Methanococcus voltae PS: one gene and its partners. The main gene of each other region encodes a partner of the protein of the gene in region 4 in a complex. Links are inferred from orthologs where the notes say so. Each region holds a gene or a part of one and is shown on either strand. Other genes may lie near its edges.

What was found.
Region 1: rpl18a (region 4) and M2325_RS01675 share a complex: the UniProt entries of both Methanocaldococcus jannaschii proteins name them as parts of the 50S ribosomal subunit. The link is inferred for Methanococcus voltae PS from one-to-one orthologs.
Region 2: rpl18a (region 4) and rpl4p share a complex: the UniProt entries of both Methanocaldococcus jannaschii proteins name them as parts of the 50S ribosomal subunit. The link is inferred for Methanococcus voltae PS from one-to-one orthologs.
Region 3: rpl18a (region 4) and M2325_RS01340 share a complex: the UniProt entries of both Methanocaldococcus jannaschii proteins name them as parts of the 50S ribosomal subunit. The link is inferred for Methanococcus voltae PS from one-to-one orthologs.
Region 5: rpl18a (region 4) and M2325_RS01330 share a complex: the UniProt entries of both Methanocaldococcus jannaschii proteins name them as parts of the 50S ribosomal subunit. The link is inferred for Methanococcus voltae PS from one-to-one orthologs.

Annotation. Positions count from the first base shown.
Region 1 is NZ_JANUCQ010000001.1:328,623-331,961, forward strand. The notes cover bases 150-2,972. They hold M2325_RS01675 (50S ribosomal protein L6), read left to right. Parts: upstream 150-1,198; coding sequence 1,199-1,747; downstream 1,748-2,972. Other genes in these bases: M2325_RS01660 (50S ribosomal protein L5), read left to right, coding at 150-508; M2325_RS01665 (30S ribosomal protein S14), read left to right, coding at 520-681; M2325_RS01670 (30S ribosomal protein S8), read left to right, coding at 719-1,111; M2325_RS01680 (50S ribosomal protein L32e), read left to right, coding at 1,756-2,160; M2325_RS01685 (50S ribosomal protein L19e), read left to right, coding at 2,323-2,772. Outside these bases: more of M2325_RS01660, read left to right, coding at 1-149; M2325_RS01690 (50S ribosomal protein L18), read left to right, coding at 3,084-3,339. UniProt on the Methanocaldococcus jannaschii protein: This protein binds to the 23S rRNA, and is important in its secondary structure. It is located near the subunit interface in the base of the L7/L12 stalk, and near the tRNA binding site of the peptidyltransferase center.
Region 2 is NZ_JANUCQ010000001.1:268,516-271,319, forward strand. It holds rpl4p (50S ribosomal protein L4), read right to left. Parts: upstream 1,882-2,804; coding sequence 1,120-1,881; downstream 1-1,119. Other genes in the region: M2325_RS01325 (50S ribosomal protein L2), read right to left, coding at 1-411; M2325_RS01330 (50S ribosomal protein L23), read right to left, coding at 615-875; M2325_RS01340 (50S ribosomal protein L3), read right to left, coding at 2,045-2,804. UniProt on the Methanocaldococcus jannaschii protein: One of the primary rRNA binding proteins, this protein initially binds near the 5'-end of the 23S rRNA. It is important during the early stages of 50S assembly.
Region 3 is NZ_JANUCQ010000001.1:269,561-273,009, reverse strand. The notes cover bases 517-3,449. They hold M2325_RS01340 (50S ribosomal protein L3), read left to right. Parts: upstream 517-1,448; coding sequence 1,449-2,450; downstream 2,451-3,449. Other genes in these bases: rpl4p (50S ribosomal protein L4), read left to right, coding at 2,614-3,375; M2325_RS01345 (translin family protein), read right to left, coding at 517-758. Also shown: M2325_RS01350 (hypothetical protein), read right to left, coding at 1-81; more of M2325_RS01345, read right to left, coding at 108-516. UniProt on the Methanocaldococcus jannaschii protein: One of the primary rRNA binding proteins, it binds directly near the 3'-end of the 23S rRNA, where it nucleates assembly of the 50S subunit.
Region 4 is NZ_JANUCQ010000006.1:1,002-4,205, forward strand. What follows is about bases 240-2,927. They hold rpl18a (50S ribosomal protein L18Ae), read left to right. Parts: upstream 240-1,312; coding sequence 1,313-1,543; downstream 1,544-2,927. Other genes in these bases: M2325_RS07970 (50S ribosomal protein L31e), read left to right, coding at 240-366; M2325_RS07975 (translation initiation factor IF-6), read left to right, coding at 517-1,200; M2325_RS07985 (DUF2666 domain-containing protein), read left to right, coding at 1,797-2,219; mer (5,10-methylenetetrahydromethanopterin reductase), read right to left, coding at 2,357-2,927. Outside these bases: argB (acetylglutamate kinase), read right to left, coding at 1-17; more of M2325_RS07970, read left to right, coding at 115-239; more of mer, read right to left, coding at 2,928-3,204.
Region 5 is NZ_JANUCQ010000001.1:267,245-270,505, reverse strand. The notes cover bases 1-2,745. They hold M2325_RS01330 (50S ribosomal protein L23), read left to right. Parts: upstream 1-1,115; coding sequence 1,116-1,376; downstream 1,377-2,745. Other genes in these bases: M2325_RS01320 (30S ribosomal protein S19), read left to right, coding at 2,385-2,745; M2325_RS01325 (50S ribosomal protein L2), read left to right, coding at 1,580-2,305; rpl4p (50S ribosomal protein L4), read left to right, coding at 110-871. Also shown: more of M2325_RS01320, read left to right, coding at 2,746-2,867; M2325_RS01315 (hypothetical protein), read right to left, coding at 2,984-3,184. UniProt on the Methanocaldococcus jannaschii protein: Binds to 23S rRNA. One of the proteins that surrounds the polypeptide exit tunnel on the outside of the ribosome.

The DNA of each region.
Region 1 (3,339 bases), on a different replicon or contig from region 4:
AAAACCAAGAATTCAAAAAGTTACAGTAAACTTTGGTGTTGGTGAAGCAGGCGATAGGTTAACCATTGGAGCTAAAGTTATTGAAGATATTACGGGACAATCACCTGTAAGAACTTTGGCAAAACAAACTAACCCTGCATTCGGAATCAGAAAAAAATTACCAATTGGATTGAAAGTTACCTTAAGAGGTACTAAAGCTGAAGAGTTTTTAAAGAACGCTTTCACTGCTTTCAAAGCATCTGGTAAAGTATTATACGACAGGTCATTTGATAAAGTAGGTAATTTTTCATTCGGTGTTCCAGAACACATTGACTTCCCAGGCCAAAAATACGACCCATCAGTTGGAATATACGGTATGGACGTATGTGTAACTTTTGAAAAGTCAGGATACAGAGTTAAATCAAGAAAGCTTAACAGAAACACAATTCCTGAAAAACACTTAGTTAAAAAAGTCGAAGCTATCGAATTAGTTAAATCAACATTCGGTATGGAAGTACTTGAAGAATAAGGTGAGTATGTATGACAAAAGCACCGTTCAAGAAAAAATTTGGACAAGGTTCCAAGGTTTGTAAAAGATGCGGAAGAAAAGGACCGGGAATTATTAGAAAATACGGCTTAAACTTATGTAGACAATGCTTTAGAGAAATGGCACAAAACTTAGGATTTAAAAAGTACGATTAAGTGATGAAAGGATTAGAAAGGACAAGGAGGTAACAGTATGAGCTTAATGGACCCTCTTGCGAACGCATTGAACCATATATCCAACTGTGAAAACGTAGGTAAAAACACAGCTTACTTAAAACCTGCATCTAAATTAATTGGAAGAGTACTCAAAGTTATGCAAGACCAAGGATACATCGGAAACTTTGAATACATTGAAGATGGTAAAGCGGGAGTTTACAAAGTAACATTAATTGGTCAGATTAACAAATGTGGCGCTGTAAAACCAAGATTCGCAGTTAAAAATCAAGAATTTGAAAAGTTTGAAAAGAGATACTTACCAGCAAAAGGTTTCGGTTTGTTAATTGTGAGCACCCCTAAAGGGTTAATGACTCACGATGAAGCAAAAGATTCTGGAATTGGTGGAAGGTTAATTTCATACATCTACTAATTGCGTTAAGCAAATTTATAAGCTAATATCCTAAGATATTATTCATTATTATTGTATTTTCATACAATGAGACGAGGAGGTATAGTTATGCCAGTTGCTGCACTCATTAGGGAAGAAGTTACTATCCCAGAAAATGTAAATGTTGAACTAAACGGCAACAACATTACTGTAAAATCCGGCGGTAAACAATTAGAAAAAACATTAAATTACAACGGAATCGAATTCTCAATAGAAGACGATGTCTTAGTTATCAAATGTTCTTTCCCAAATAAAAAACAGACCGCTATGGTAGGTACATATAAAGCACACGCTCTTAACATGATAAAAGGAGTTACAGAAGGCTTTGAATACAAATTAGCAATTAAATACGCTCACTTTCCTATGAAAGTAAGTGTTAAAAGCGATGTTGTAGTTATTGACAATTTCTTAGGTGAAAAACACCCAAGAAATGCAAGAGTAATGCCTGGAGTTACTGTTAAAGTAAGCGGTGAACAAGTAGTAGTAAGTGGAACTAACAAAGAATTCGTTGGTCAAACTGCTGCAAACATTGAACAAGCCACTAAAGTAAGCGGAAGAGATACAAGAGTATTCCAAGACGGTATCTACATCGTTGAAAAAGCAGGTAAGGTATTATAGGTGGTTTCATGAGTGATTTTAAAAGATTAATGAGATTAAAACTCAAAATGAAACAGAAAAGACCTGAATTCAAAAGACAAGATAGCCACAGAACTGCAAGAATCGGTACCAGCTGGAGAAGACCATTCGGTAAACACAGTGGTATGAGAATTGGATTGAAACACAGATGTGCTGTAGTTAAAATCGGATATAGATGCCCTGCATTAGTAAGAAATCTTCATCCATCAGGTTTAGAAGACATTCTTGTTAACAACGTTAAAGAGATTTCAGCTTTAAACCCTGAAACTCAAGCAGCAAGAATTGCAGCAACAGTTGGTAAGAGAAAAAGAATTGAAATGATTAAAAAGGCTAATGAATTAAACATTAGAATTTTAAACATCTCAAAACAGAAACAAGAAGAATTATTACAATAATTAAGTAAAAATTCAAATTATACTTACATTATAATATAATAATTCAATTCTAATATTCAATTATCAAATTCAGGCTAATTTAGAGTAATTCTCATGAATTAATGTTATTGCAATTATAACAATCGAATCCATACGTCTGAAAATGTAAAGACAGGTGATATTATGGATGTATCAACTCAAAGAAGAATTGCAGCTAACATACTCGATTGCGGTATTGATAGAGTATGGGTTGACCCTGAAAACTTGGAAAAAGTTAAACTTGCAATTACCAAAGATGACATCAGAGCTTTAGTGAAAGATGGAATCATTGTTAAGAAACAAGAAAAGGGTATCAGTAGCGCAAGAAAGAAAAAGATACAAGAGCAGAAAAGAAAAGGCAAAAGAAAAGGCCAAGGTTCTAGAAAAGGGGCTAAAGGTGCAAGAACTCCTAAAAAAGAAAAATGGATGAACACAATTAGACCTTTAAGAAGAATGCTAAAAGAAATGAGAGAAGACGAAAAAATCGAAAGAACACAGTACAGAAAATTGTACAGAATGGCTAAAGGTGGCGCTTTCAGAAGTAGAAACCACATGAAGCTTTACATGAAAGACCACGGTATCTTAAGCGAATAATTTAAAAATTAATATTTAATTAAATTTTATTAATTTAATAATATTAATTAAAATTATCGTGATATTGGGTTTTTATGATTCAGTATTTTGATTTAATAATCTTTTCATAAAATAATTATCCTTTATAATTACTAAAATTAATAATTACAATGTTTAATTGAATTTAATAGGTTTAATAGATTTATTTATTGAATTTGTTTATTAAATTTATTTTAGATTTATTCAATAGATTTAATAATTTTCTATTAACGATTAGTCAATATTCAGTAATTATTATCGATTTATAACTAAAGTTATAAGGAGGAATGGTTATGGCAACAAACGCCAAGTACAGAGTTCCTTTTAGAAGAAGAAGAGAAGGAAAAACAGATTTCAGACAAAGATTAGGATTATTATTGTCTGGTAAGCCAAGATTAGTTGCGAGAAAATCCTTGAACAACATTGTAGCTCAAGTAGTAGCTTACGATGAGAAAGGAGATATCATATTAGCTTCAGCACATTCAAAAGAACTTGTTAAATTAGGATACAAAGGACACTGCGGTAACTTACCAACAGCGTACTTAACAG
Region 2 (2,804 bases), on a different replicon or contig from region 4:
TACGTCGTGTGAAACAACGTGAGCATAGCAACCACCAGCTCTAACTAATTTACCACCGTCTCCAGGAATAGTTTCAATGTTGTATACAGGAATACCTTCAGGTATTTCAGCTAAAGGTAATACGTTACCAGGCTTGATTTCTGCACTGATACCACAAGCAATTTCATCCCCAACTTTTTTACCTTCAGGGATTAAAACTAATCTTTCTTCACCATTTTCAAATCTTACTTTTCCAACAGGAGCGCTTCTTCCAGGGTCATGTAATACGTCGATTAAAGCACCTACAACACTGCCGGTTTTCTCTGATTCGTCGTATGACCTGTATTTAACAGCTCCTTTTCTTTTATGAGATGGGGATGTGTATTTAGGAGTCCCTCTACCTCTATTTTGGGATATTAGTCTTTTACCCATTTATATCACCATCGATTGTATCTACAAGTGTGTGTTTGAGTAATCTGATTTTACTTGTTTTCATCTTTTACGATAGGATTTACCACATAGGGTGAAATTCAATAAGTTTTCATCTTTTAATAAACATTGCGGGTTGCATCGCTTATTGTGGATAGAATTATCTGAATTTCCTTGTTCGTATGTTTGCAAAATGCTAAGTAAAATTAGTAAATACCTAAGTTTGCAGCTACTTCACTTGCATCAAATTCTTCTTTTAATGTAATGTAAGCTTTTTTAAGTCCTTTCGGTGTTATTTCGGTGTTAATGCTTTTAGCTTCAACTTCGAATAACTCTTTCATAGCTTTTTTAACGTCTTCTTTTGTGGCTTTCCTTTCCACATAGAATACAATCTTGTTTTCTTCCTCTATCAGTTTCATTGTTTTTTCGCTGATAATAGGTGTTTTAATTACGTCAAAGGCATCCATTGCCATTCACCTCAAAGTCTACTTTGACCAAATAATTGCAAACTTTAAGACAAATCAAATCTAATTTAATTTTATAGTCTTATAATCTAAATATAGAATATCTTATTAGATTTTATTCTATTAATTTATTCTATTTTATTTTATATTCCTAACAATTATTAGATTTATTCAACTTGTTGCAATTTGCAATTTTTAACCATTGATATATAATCGAATAATAGATTATTAAATTTAAATAGGATAATTATTCGAATTTTTCCTTTAATGCTTCAATAGCTCCTTCAGTCCAAAGGGTTAACCTACCTGCAGCAGTACCTGGTGCTATGTGCATAGTACCTAAGTCATCAGCTGTGATTACGTCAACACCTGGAACGTTTTTGGAAGCTTTAACAGCATCGCAAGCTTTTGATACAACAACCAAAACACTTCTTGGTTTTTTGTATTTTCTTCCTCTTAATTTACCTCTACCGGCTTTAATTGAGATACCGTCTTTAGCTCTTGCTAAGTCTGAATCTAATTTTAAAGCTTTGAATACTTCTAAAGCATCTTTTGTTTTGGTAATACTCTCGAATTCTTCACTTACGATTAAAGGTAATGCTGGAACATCAGGTATGATGTGTCCTCTTGCTTTTACAATTTCTACGTTTGCACTTGCAGCAATAGCACTTTGTAAAGCTTTTAATCTTTCTTTTCTGTTGATTCTTTCTAATAAAATCTTTTCTACTTTAGGCCCGTGTGCTCTTCTACCGCCAACTGCTTGAGGTACGAAAGCTGCACCACCTTGAGCGGTTCTTCTTACTCTTGCCCTACCGTGACCTTTACCGATTGATTTAGCAGAAGTTCTGTGACCAGCTAATAAATTTGAACCTTTTGGTTGTAATTTTGCGGTCAATGATGAAATTACAGCTCTTTTAATCAAGTCAGGTCTGTATTCGGTGTTGAATACGGATGGTATTTCTACTTCTCCTTTTTCAGAACCATCTAAGTTGAATATTTTTGCGTTCATAAATTTACACCTGCTCGTGTTTTATTTATAGGTGATTGATTTAATGAATTTTCTTCTTAGCATTAATGAATATCCCATAAATAATTCAATTATAGTTAATTATATCAATTATAATTCAATTTTTTTATTTTCTATTCATTTTTATCTACGAAACGTTATCCGATTAGTTTCCTTGTTTTGACTCGGTACTGATGTATGTAATTTCAGGTAATCCGAATTTGTCAACTGGTGCTCTGATAGCTCCTCTTAACATAACTAATCTTTTAGCAGGACCTTGAACGGTACCTTTTACTAAAACGTATCCATTTTTAAGTACACCGTAGTTTAAGAATCCACCTTTAGGTGTAACTTCTGTTCCTTCTGCACCAATTTTGAATATTCTCTTGTTATATTCAGTTCTTTGGTGGAAACCCATCTGACCAGGTAAAGGTACTGACCACATAACTCTTCTTGGTCTCCAAGGACCGATTGAACCTGTGTGTCTACCTACACCTTTTCTTTGGTGTTTACCGAACTGTACTTTGATGCCCCATCTTTTAACTGAACCTTGGAAACCTTTTCCTTTGGTTACAGCTATTGTATCGATGATTTCTCCAGTTTCAAATACGTCGTTGATTGACAATTTTTGACCGAGGATACCTTTTGCATAGTTTAATCTTTCGTTAACAGTGCTACCGCCAACTCTAATTTCAACTACTTCAGGTTTTTTCTTAGCAATTGCTGTTTCTTTAGGAACTGTGTTTACAATAACTCTTACGTCAACGATTTCGTTAACTAATGAGTCTAATGTGTCAACTGATTTCAATTCTTTTTTAGCAACAGTTAATTTTCTTGCTAATTCCTGGTCTAATTCTGGAGCCCAAACTTCTGTCAATACTTTTAATCCGTTTGTATCTTTTTTGTAAACTCTGATACCAGCAATT
Region 3 (3,449 bases), on a different replicon or contig from region 4:
AAGTGTATCTATAAGGGTGTATCCAAGTACTAAAAAGATACCTAAAACTCCCATTATTGAGACTATATACAGTATATCCATCTTACCCCAATTCTACGATTTTAATTTTATTTCTGTAATTTTTTTAATTCATTTCTCAATTTTAAATTTTCAATAAAATTAACAAAATCACCGTTTGTTTTTTCCACCAAACTTCTTGAAACATCTTGTTTTCTTCTCAAATTGTCAATAACGTGATAGTAATCAAATTTCATAATAAAATCGTATAAGATTTCCATTGTTTCGTTATAAAATTCTGCATCATCTTTATTATCTTTAGAAATGCAATCCAAAACTTTTCTACGGAGCTCCCCTATCGTGTCACATAAACCCAAAATATAACTTTCTTTTGACAAAGTTACACATTCTTCTTTTAATTCCGCGTATGTTGGTATTTTTTTATATGTTGTTATTAAATGGTATGCTTTTGCCTCAACGTATTCTTGTTGAGGGGTACCCAAATATTTTTTAAACTCCGGAAACTCTGTTGTATGAGCATGTAAATTGTTTAAATCTGTTGTTAATTCATCAAATGATACTTCTTCGTCTTTTTGAATTTTTCTAATAATTATTCCGCAATTTCTTACGATTTCCCTTGAAAGTTTTAATATTTTTTCTCTTTTTAAATCTTTATTTTCAAAGAAATTTACAAGTTCTTCTTGATTTTCAAAATTATTTGAGTTCTTTAAGTTTTCTAAGTTTTTTAAGTCTTTTTCCAAAATAACACCTTTATATTATTTTTATTCTTATTTTTAAGTTTTTTGCGTATTTTTTAAATATTTTATAACTTATCAGATATTAGGGTTATGATATTATGATTATATTAGTAACTTACGATACTAAAATTTATATAATATATTTACAGATATTTATATCTCAATTGCAATTATGTTTTAAGTTTATTTATATATTTATTTTCAACTACTTTAAACAAATTAGAGAATAAATTAAGAATATTTTATAATTCTATCTAAATAATCTATATTATAGATACAGATATTATCTAAATATTAACATAAAAATTAGAATTAGATATTGTATAATCCTTTTGAGTAAACTATATATATTGTGATACTCTACATTGATAGAGCAACTATATGGAAAACCTGAAAAGGCGTGAGCCATTAATAGGTTGCTTTTATTTTGCAATATTTTAAATATCTATATTATATAATATGTTAAAATATTTGAAAATAAACTTTCAAAAACTTAAAACACTTTAAAAGGCTAATTATAAATTTATTATAGTGATTTAGCCGATTGCTGTATACTTTATAGGTGTAAACACGCGATTTCATCGATATTGAAATATCGTATAAGTATGCAGTAATATCAAAAAGTAAATAATAACAATAACTGACGATAACCTAATAATTACACTATGGGGTTAATTATAAGGAGGTTAGAATATGGGTATGAAAAAAAATAGACCTCGTAGAGGTTCTTTAGCATTTAGCCCAAGAAAAAGAGCTAAAAGAATCGTTCCAAAAATCAGGTCATGGCCTGCTGACGAAAAAGTGAGACTCCAAGCTTACCCTGTATATAAAGCTGGTGTAACACATGCTTTATATGTTGAAAACAACCCAAAAAGTCCAAATGCTGAGCAAGAAGTAGCATCCCCTGTAACTGTTTTAGAAACTCCAAATATCACAATTGCTGGTATCAGAGTTTACAAAAAAGATACAAACGGATTAAAAGTATTGACAGAAGTTTGGGCTCCAGAATTAGACCAGGAATTAGCAAGAAAATTAACTGTTGCTAAAAAAGAATTGAAATCAGTTGACACATTAGACTCATTAGTTAACGAAATCGTTGACGTAAGAGTTATTGTAAACACAGTTCCTAAAGAAACAGCAATTGCTAAGAAAAAACCTGAAGTAGTTGAAATTAGAGTTGGCGGTAGCACTGTTAACGAAAGATTAAACTATGCAAAAGGTATCCTCGGTCAAAAATTGTCAATCAACGACGTATTTGAAACTGGAGAAATCATCGATACAATAGCTGTAACCAAAGGAAAAGGTTTCCAAGGTTCAGTTAAAAGATGGGGCATCAAAGTACAGTTCGGTAAACACCAAAGAAAAGGTGTAGGTAGACACACAGGTTCAATCGGTCCTTGGAGACCAAGAAGAGTTATGTGGTCAGTACCTTTACCTGGTCAGATGGGTTTCCACCAAAGAACTGAATATAACAAGAGAATATTCAAAATTGGTGCAGAAGGAACAGAAGTTACACCTAAAGGTGGATTCTTAAACTACGGTGTACTTAAAAATGGATACGTTTTAGTAAAAGGTACCGTTCAAGGTCCTGCTAAAAGATTAGTTATGTTAAGAGGAGCTATCAGAGCACCAGTTGACAAATTCGGATTACCTGAAATTACATACATCAGTACCGAGTCAAAACAAGGAAACTAATCGGATAACGTTTCGTAGATAAAAATGAATAGAAAATAAAAAAATTGAATTATAATTGATATAATTAACTATAATTGAATTATTTATGGGATATTCATTAATGCTAAGAAGAAAATTCATTAAATCAATCACCTATAAATAAAACACGAGCAGGTGTAAATTTATGAACGCAAAAATATTCAACTTAGATGGTTCTGAAAAAGGAGAAGTAGAAATACCATCCGTATTCAACACCGAATACAGACCTGACTTGATTAAAAGAGCTGTAATTTCATCATTGACCGCAAAATTACAACCAAAAGGTTCAAATTTATTAGCTGGTCACAGAACTTCTGCTAAATCAATCGGTAAAGGTCACGGTAGGGCAAGAGTAAGAAGAACCGCTCAAGGTGGTGCAGCTTTCGTACCTCAAGCAGTTGGCGGTAGAAGAGCACACGGGCCTAAAGTAGAAAAGATTTTATTAGAAAGAATCAACAGAAAAGAAAGATTAAAAGCTTTACAAAGTGCTATTGCTGCAAGTGCAAACGTAGAAATTGTAAAAGCAAGAGGACACATCATACCTGATGTTCCAGCATTACCTTTAATCGTAAGTGAAGAATTCGAGAGTATTACCAAAACAAAAGATGCTTTAGAAGTATTCAAAGCTTTAAAATTAGATTCAGACTTAGCAAGAGCTAAAGACGGTATCTCAATTAAAGCCGGTAGAGGTAAATTAAGAGGAAGAAAATACAAAAAACCAAGAAGTGTTTTGGTTGTTGTATCAAAAGCTTGCGATGCTGTTAAAGCTTCCAAAAACGTTCCAGGTGTTGACGTAATCACAGCTGATGACTTAGGTACTATGCACATAGCACCAGGTACTGCTGCAGGTAGGTTAACCCTTTGGACTGAAGGAGCTATTGAAGCATTAAAGGAAAAATTCGAATAATTATCCTATTTAAATTTAATAATCTATTATTCGATTATATATCAATGGTTAAAAATTGCAAATTGCAACAAGTT
Region 4 (3,204 bases):
TTGCTATAGTCATCCATTTTAATCCACTCACCAAAATATTTAAATATTGTCTATCTATATTGTATATGATTTAATATTATATCATATATATATTTGTATACTGGAGGTGCAATTATGGAAAACGAAAGAATATACACAATACCATTAAGAGATGTAACAAACAAAGTACCAACAACAAAAAGAGCTCCGAGAGCTATAAAGAAAATCAGAGAATACTTAAAAAAACACATGAAATCAGATAATGTGAAATTAGATAATTCAATTAATGAAAAAGTATGGGAAAGAAGTTTAAACAAAATCCCTGCTAGAGTTAGGGTAAAAGTCGTTAAAGAAGACGATGTTGTTATTGCTACATTAGTTGAATAATCGAATAAAACACAATAATATCTAAATAGATTTAATAAATAATTAATAATAATTACTAATAATTATCAAAAAATATAATTACTTTTAATTATATAATTACATATTAATTATTAAATAAAGATATTCTTAAAATATTAGTTGGGATAATTTATGATATATAAAACATTATTTTCTGGTGTATCAAACATAGGAATTCAGGCCATAGCTACTGAGAAATATGGTATCTTTCCAATAGATTTGGAAAAAGAAACCATTAAAAAATTTGAAGAAATATTGGGTATTCCAATACTTCAAACAAAAATAGCAGATAGCTCATTACTAGGTTCATTATGTTTGGGAAATTCGTATGGATTAATACTACCAGAAATTACCTTAAAAGATGAATTTTTAAAAGTTGAAAATTTCATCCAAGAACACGATTTAAATATAAATGTCAGTATTTTAAAATCAAATCATACTGCATTCGGAAATTTAATACTCGCTAATGACTATGGATGCATTATTTCGAAAGAAATTTCAAATCTTAAAAAAGATGTAGAAAAAATACTTAAGGTTAAAGTAGGTGTTGGAAATTTCTGTGAATTACCTACGGTAGGCTCTAATGGGGTTGCTACAAACAAAGGATGCGTTGTAAATCCATTAACTACAGAAGTAGAATTAGAGTGGATTAAAGGAATTCTAAACTTAGAAGTTATTGGCAAAAGCACAGTAAACAAGGGCGCCATGCAAGTTGGCTCTGGTATAGTTGCCAATAGTAAAGGTGCACTTGTAGGTGTAGAAACTACAGGACCTGAAATACTAAGAATTGAAGAATATCTTGATTTAATAGATTAATATGTTAAGTTATTTAAAAAATAAAACATGAACTTAAAATAAATAAAAATTAAATAACCAGTATGATGATAAAATATTAAATATAAATTAGTATATATTCAAGGTGAATAAAATGGCTAAAATAATAAAAATAAGTGGCGAAATCCTTGGTAAAGATGAACCAATGGTATTTTCAAAAGAATACAATGTTTTAAAAGAAGAAGATGCTTTAGAAATCATGTACTCAGAAATTGGTAGTAAACATCATGTTAAAAGAGCATTTATCAAAGTAAACAGTGTTGAAGAAATAGCTGTTGAAGATATTAAAAATCACAACTTAAAAAAATTCATAGAAATGAACTAATTATTTATAATTATTAAAATTATAAATAATCTATTTTAAACTATTTTTAAATTAAATTCTTATATATATTGTATTAAAAGCTAATTTATCTTATTTTAGTTATTGTTAATCTTTTATTTTAAACATTATATTCAAAATTCATTAAGAAATAATATATATTATTTATTTAATAATTGTATATTATTTTATATTAAAAAATAGATTAAGTTAAAATAATTAAAAATAGAGTTAATATTTAAAATTCGGTGAAAAAATGGCTGAGGAAAAAATATTATTTAATGCAAAAAAAGGAAAATGGTACGTATCTAAAAAATTAAAGATAGATGAAAATACGGCAGATGTGGAAGTTTCAAGAATTTTAATATCAATAGAAGAAACGTTATCTAAGAAAATAAAAGAATATTTACCTTTTGATATGATACAGCTTGAAGAAATTGCTGATGAAATTTACGTCTCCAAAAAAGGAAGGGTAAAAGAAGAAGATATTTCACAGGCGTTGGCTAAATTAAAATCCCCTGCAACTACTAAGAAACTTGGAAAACTAACTGATTTAAAAGAAGGTAAAGATATCTTAAAAGTAATTTTGACAAACATCATATTGGGAAGATTGGGGATATCAACCCATGTTGATATTAAAACCATTGATAAATTTATTGAAAAATCAACAAATAAATAAACTAAATAAACTAAAATTATATTTTAATTATATTTTACTATTTTTTATAAATTATTAATCCATAATATACAAATCATATTAAAAAAAGCTGTTTTAAAAAATTAAGAAATTTTTACTTAAAAATTTAAGTAAAAAAATTATTTGAATGCTGGTATAATGTGTTTACCGATTAATTTAATACTTGTGTCTTTGTTAGGTCCGATAGGTGAACCTGCAACAATTTGTGTAACTCCCATTGCTTCTAATGCTTTAACTTTTTCGATAACTTCTTCAGGTGTACCGTATAAAGCGAATGCTTCTAATAACTGGTCATCTACTGCACCGAATGCTGCACCGAAGTTTCCTTCTTTTAAAGCTGCTCTGATTGTTTCTACTTTTTCTGCAGGTATTCCGTGTCTTTCTAAAACTACAGGAGGTGAACCTGCTGCGATAAATGCTACTACAGGGATAGCTGCTTGTTTTGCTTTTTCTGATTTTTTATCTACTGACATACAAGCGTATGCTGCAACGTCTACATCTGCCATAGTTCTTTCTGCACTTTCTGCACCTTTTTTAATTAAAGGTACTGCTGCTTCGAAGTCTTTAGGGTTTGAAGCGTTAATTAAAACACCATCTGCGATTGCACCTGCTGTTTCTAACATTTTAGGTCCTTGCGCACCTAAGTATATAGGTACATCGGTTGATGGTTTAACTGCTAACTGAGCACCAGATTCTAATCTTTTACCCGCTAACAATTCTCTCATTTCAGCGATTGCTTTTTTAACAGTTCCTACTGGTTTTGTCCATTCAATGCCTAATGCATCGAATGTAGCCTTGTCACCAGGGCCAATACCAAATGTAGCTCTTCCACCAGATAATTCATCTAATGTTGCCATTGCAGATGCTGCAATTGCTGGGCTTCTTACGTATGGGTTTGTAACACCAGGGCCTATTTTAATTTTATTTGTTGCTGATGCGATTGCACCTAAGGTCATGTAAACGTTTC
Region 5 (3,261 bases), on a different replicon or contig from region 4:
ATTGATATAATTAACTATAATTGAATTATTTATGGGATATTCATTAATGCTAAGAAGAAAATTCATTAAATCAATCACCTATAAATAAAACACGAGCAGGTGTAAATTTATGAACGCAAAAATATTCAACTTAGATGGTTCTGAAAAAGGAGAAGTAGAAATACCATCCGTATTCAACACCGAATACAGACCTGACTTGATTAAAAGAGCTGTAATTTCATCATTGACCGCAAAATTACAACCAAAAGGTTCAAATTTATTAGCTGGTCACAGAACTTCTGCTAAATCAATCGGTAAAGGTCACGGTAGGGCAAGAGTAAGAAGAACCGCTCAAGGTGGTGCAGCTTTCGTACCTCAAGCAGTTGGCGGTAGAAGAGCACACGGGCCTAAAGTAGAAAAGATTTTATTAGAAAGAATCAACAGAAAAGAAAGATTAAAAGCTTTACAAAGTGCTATTGCTGCAAGTGCAAACGTAGAAATTGTAAAAGCAAGAGGACACATCATACCTGATGTTCCAGCATTACCTTTAATCGTAAGTGAAGAATTCGAGAGTATTACCAAAACAAAAGATGCTTTAGAAGTATTCAAAGCTTTAAAATTAGATTCAGACTTAGCAAGAGCTAAAGACGGTATCTCAATTAAAGCCGGTAGAGGTAAATTAAGAGGAAGAAAATACAAAAAACCAAGAAGTGTTTTGGTTGTTGTATCAAAAGCTTGCGATGCTGTTAAAGCTTCCAAAAACGTTCCAGGTGTTGACGTAATCACAGCTGATGACTTAGGTACTATGCACATAGCACCAGGTACTGCTGCAGGTAGGTTAACCCTTTGGACTGAAGGAGCTATTGAAGCATTAAAGGAAAAATTCGAATAATTATCCTATTTAAATTTAATAATCTATTATTCGATTATATATCAATGGTTAAAAATTGCAAATTGCAACAAGTTGAATAAATCTAATAATTGTTAGGAATATAAAATAAAATAGAATAAATTAATAGAATAAAATCTAATAAGATATTCTATATTTAGATTATAAGACTATAAAATTAAATTAGATTTGATTTGTCTTAAAGTTTGCAATTATTTGGTCAAAGTAGACTTTGAGGTGAATGGCAATGGATGCCTTTGACGTAATTAAAACACCTATTATCAGCGAAAAAACAATGAAACTGATAGAGGAAGAAAACAAGATTGTATTCTATGTGGAAAGGAAAGCCACAAAAGAAGACGTTAAAAAAGCTATGAAAGAGTTATTCGAAGTTGAAGCTAAAAGCATTAACACCGAAATAACACCGAAAGGACTTAAAAAAGCTTACATTACATTAAAAGAAGAATTTGATGCAAGTGAAGTAGCTGCAAACTTAGGTATTTACTAATTTTACTTAGCATTTTGCAAACATACGAACAAGGAAATTCAGATAATTCTATCCACAATAAGCGATGCAACCCGCAATGTTTATTAAAAGATGAAAACTTATTGAATTTCACCCTATGTGGTAAATCCTATCGTAAAAGATGAAAACAAGTAAAATCAGATTACTCAAACACACACTTGTAGATACAATCGATGGTGATATAAATGGGTAAAAGACTAATATCCCAAAATAGAGGTAGAGGGACTCCTAAATACACATCCCCATCTCATAAAAGAAAAGGAGCTGTTAAATACAGGTCATACGACGAATCAGAGAAAACCGGCAGTGTTGTAGGTGCTTTAATCGACGTATTACATGACCCTGGAAGAAGCGCTCCTGTTGGAAAAGTAAGATTTGAAAATGGTGAAGAAAGATTAGTTTTAATCCCTGAAGGTAAAAAAGTTGGGGATGAAATTGCTTGTGGTATCAGTGCAGAAATCAAGCCTGGTAACGTATTACCTTTAGCTGAAATACCTGAAGGTATTCCTGTATACAACATTGAAACTATTCCTGGAGACGGTGGTAAATTAGTTAGAGCTGGTGGTTGCTATGCTCACGTTGTTTCACACGACGTAGGAAAAACTATTATCAAATTACCTTCCGGATATCCAAAAGTTTTAAACCCATCATGTAGAGCTACAATCGGTGTAGTTGCTGGTGGTGGAAGAAAAGAAAAACCTCTTTTGAAAGCAGGTAAGAAATTCCACGCTTTAAGTGCTAAAGCTGTTGCTTGGCCAAGAGTTAGGGGTGTTGCAATGAACGCAGTAGACCACCCTTACGGGGGAGGTAGACACCAACACACAGGTAAACCTACAAGCGTTTCAAGACACACATCACCAGGTAGAAAAGTTGGTCACATAGCTTCAAGAAGAACTGGTGGCAAAAGATAATTGCGCTAATCAGTTAATCATTTATGCTTAAGATTAACAATTATAAAATAATTGATTATTATTACTAAGGTGAATAAACATGGCCAGACAAAAAAAGTTTAGTGGAAAAGGCGGCAAAAGAAAAAAGTCAACTAAACAAAATGTGGCTCCTAGAAGAAGAGTAGAATTCAAATACAAAGGATACACATTAGAACAGTTGCAAGAAATGCCTGTAAAAAAATTCATGGAGATAATTCCTTCAAGACAAAGAAGAACTATGAAAAGAGGAATTACTGCAAACCAAAGAAAATTGGTTATGAAAATTAAAAAGGCAAGAAAACTCGTAAATAGAGGAAAAGAACCAAGAGTTATCAGAACACACTGCAGAGACTTTGTGATTACTCCTGAAATGATTGGTTTATCATTCGGTATTTACAACGGTAAAGCTTTCAAAGAAGTAAAATTAGTTGAAGAAGCTATTGGTAGATTCATTGGTGAATTTGCACCAACAAGAGCTGTAGTTCAACACGGTTCCCCAGGTATGGGTGCTACAAGAGGTTCAATGTTCGTACCTATTAAATAAGGTACTTACATACCCAAATCTTTATTTTTTCAATTTTTAAAAACAAATTAAAACTAGTAATATATTTTAACATAAAAAGAACTATTTTATCAAAAATTAAAAAAGAATATTTTTTATTAGATTGGGTTTTCACTATTATCATCTTTTTTAATAAATTCGGACGATAATATTATTAAAATAATTCCTATAAAATACCATAGAATTATATCAAATCCTATTTGGGGAATGAATATTATTGATAAGGGTATAAATAATATCCCAAAATTCATGTATTTTTCTAAAAAGTTATCTAGTTTTTTATTATCTAAGTTAAACATGTTTATCACAAATCAATTGATATTTTCAAAAATTAAAAAATAAAAAATAAAAGTAAAAATAAATTAAAAAATAAAAA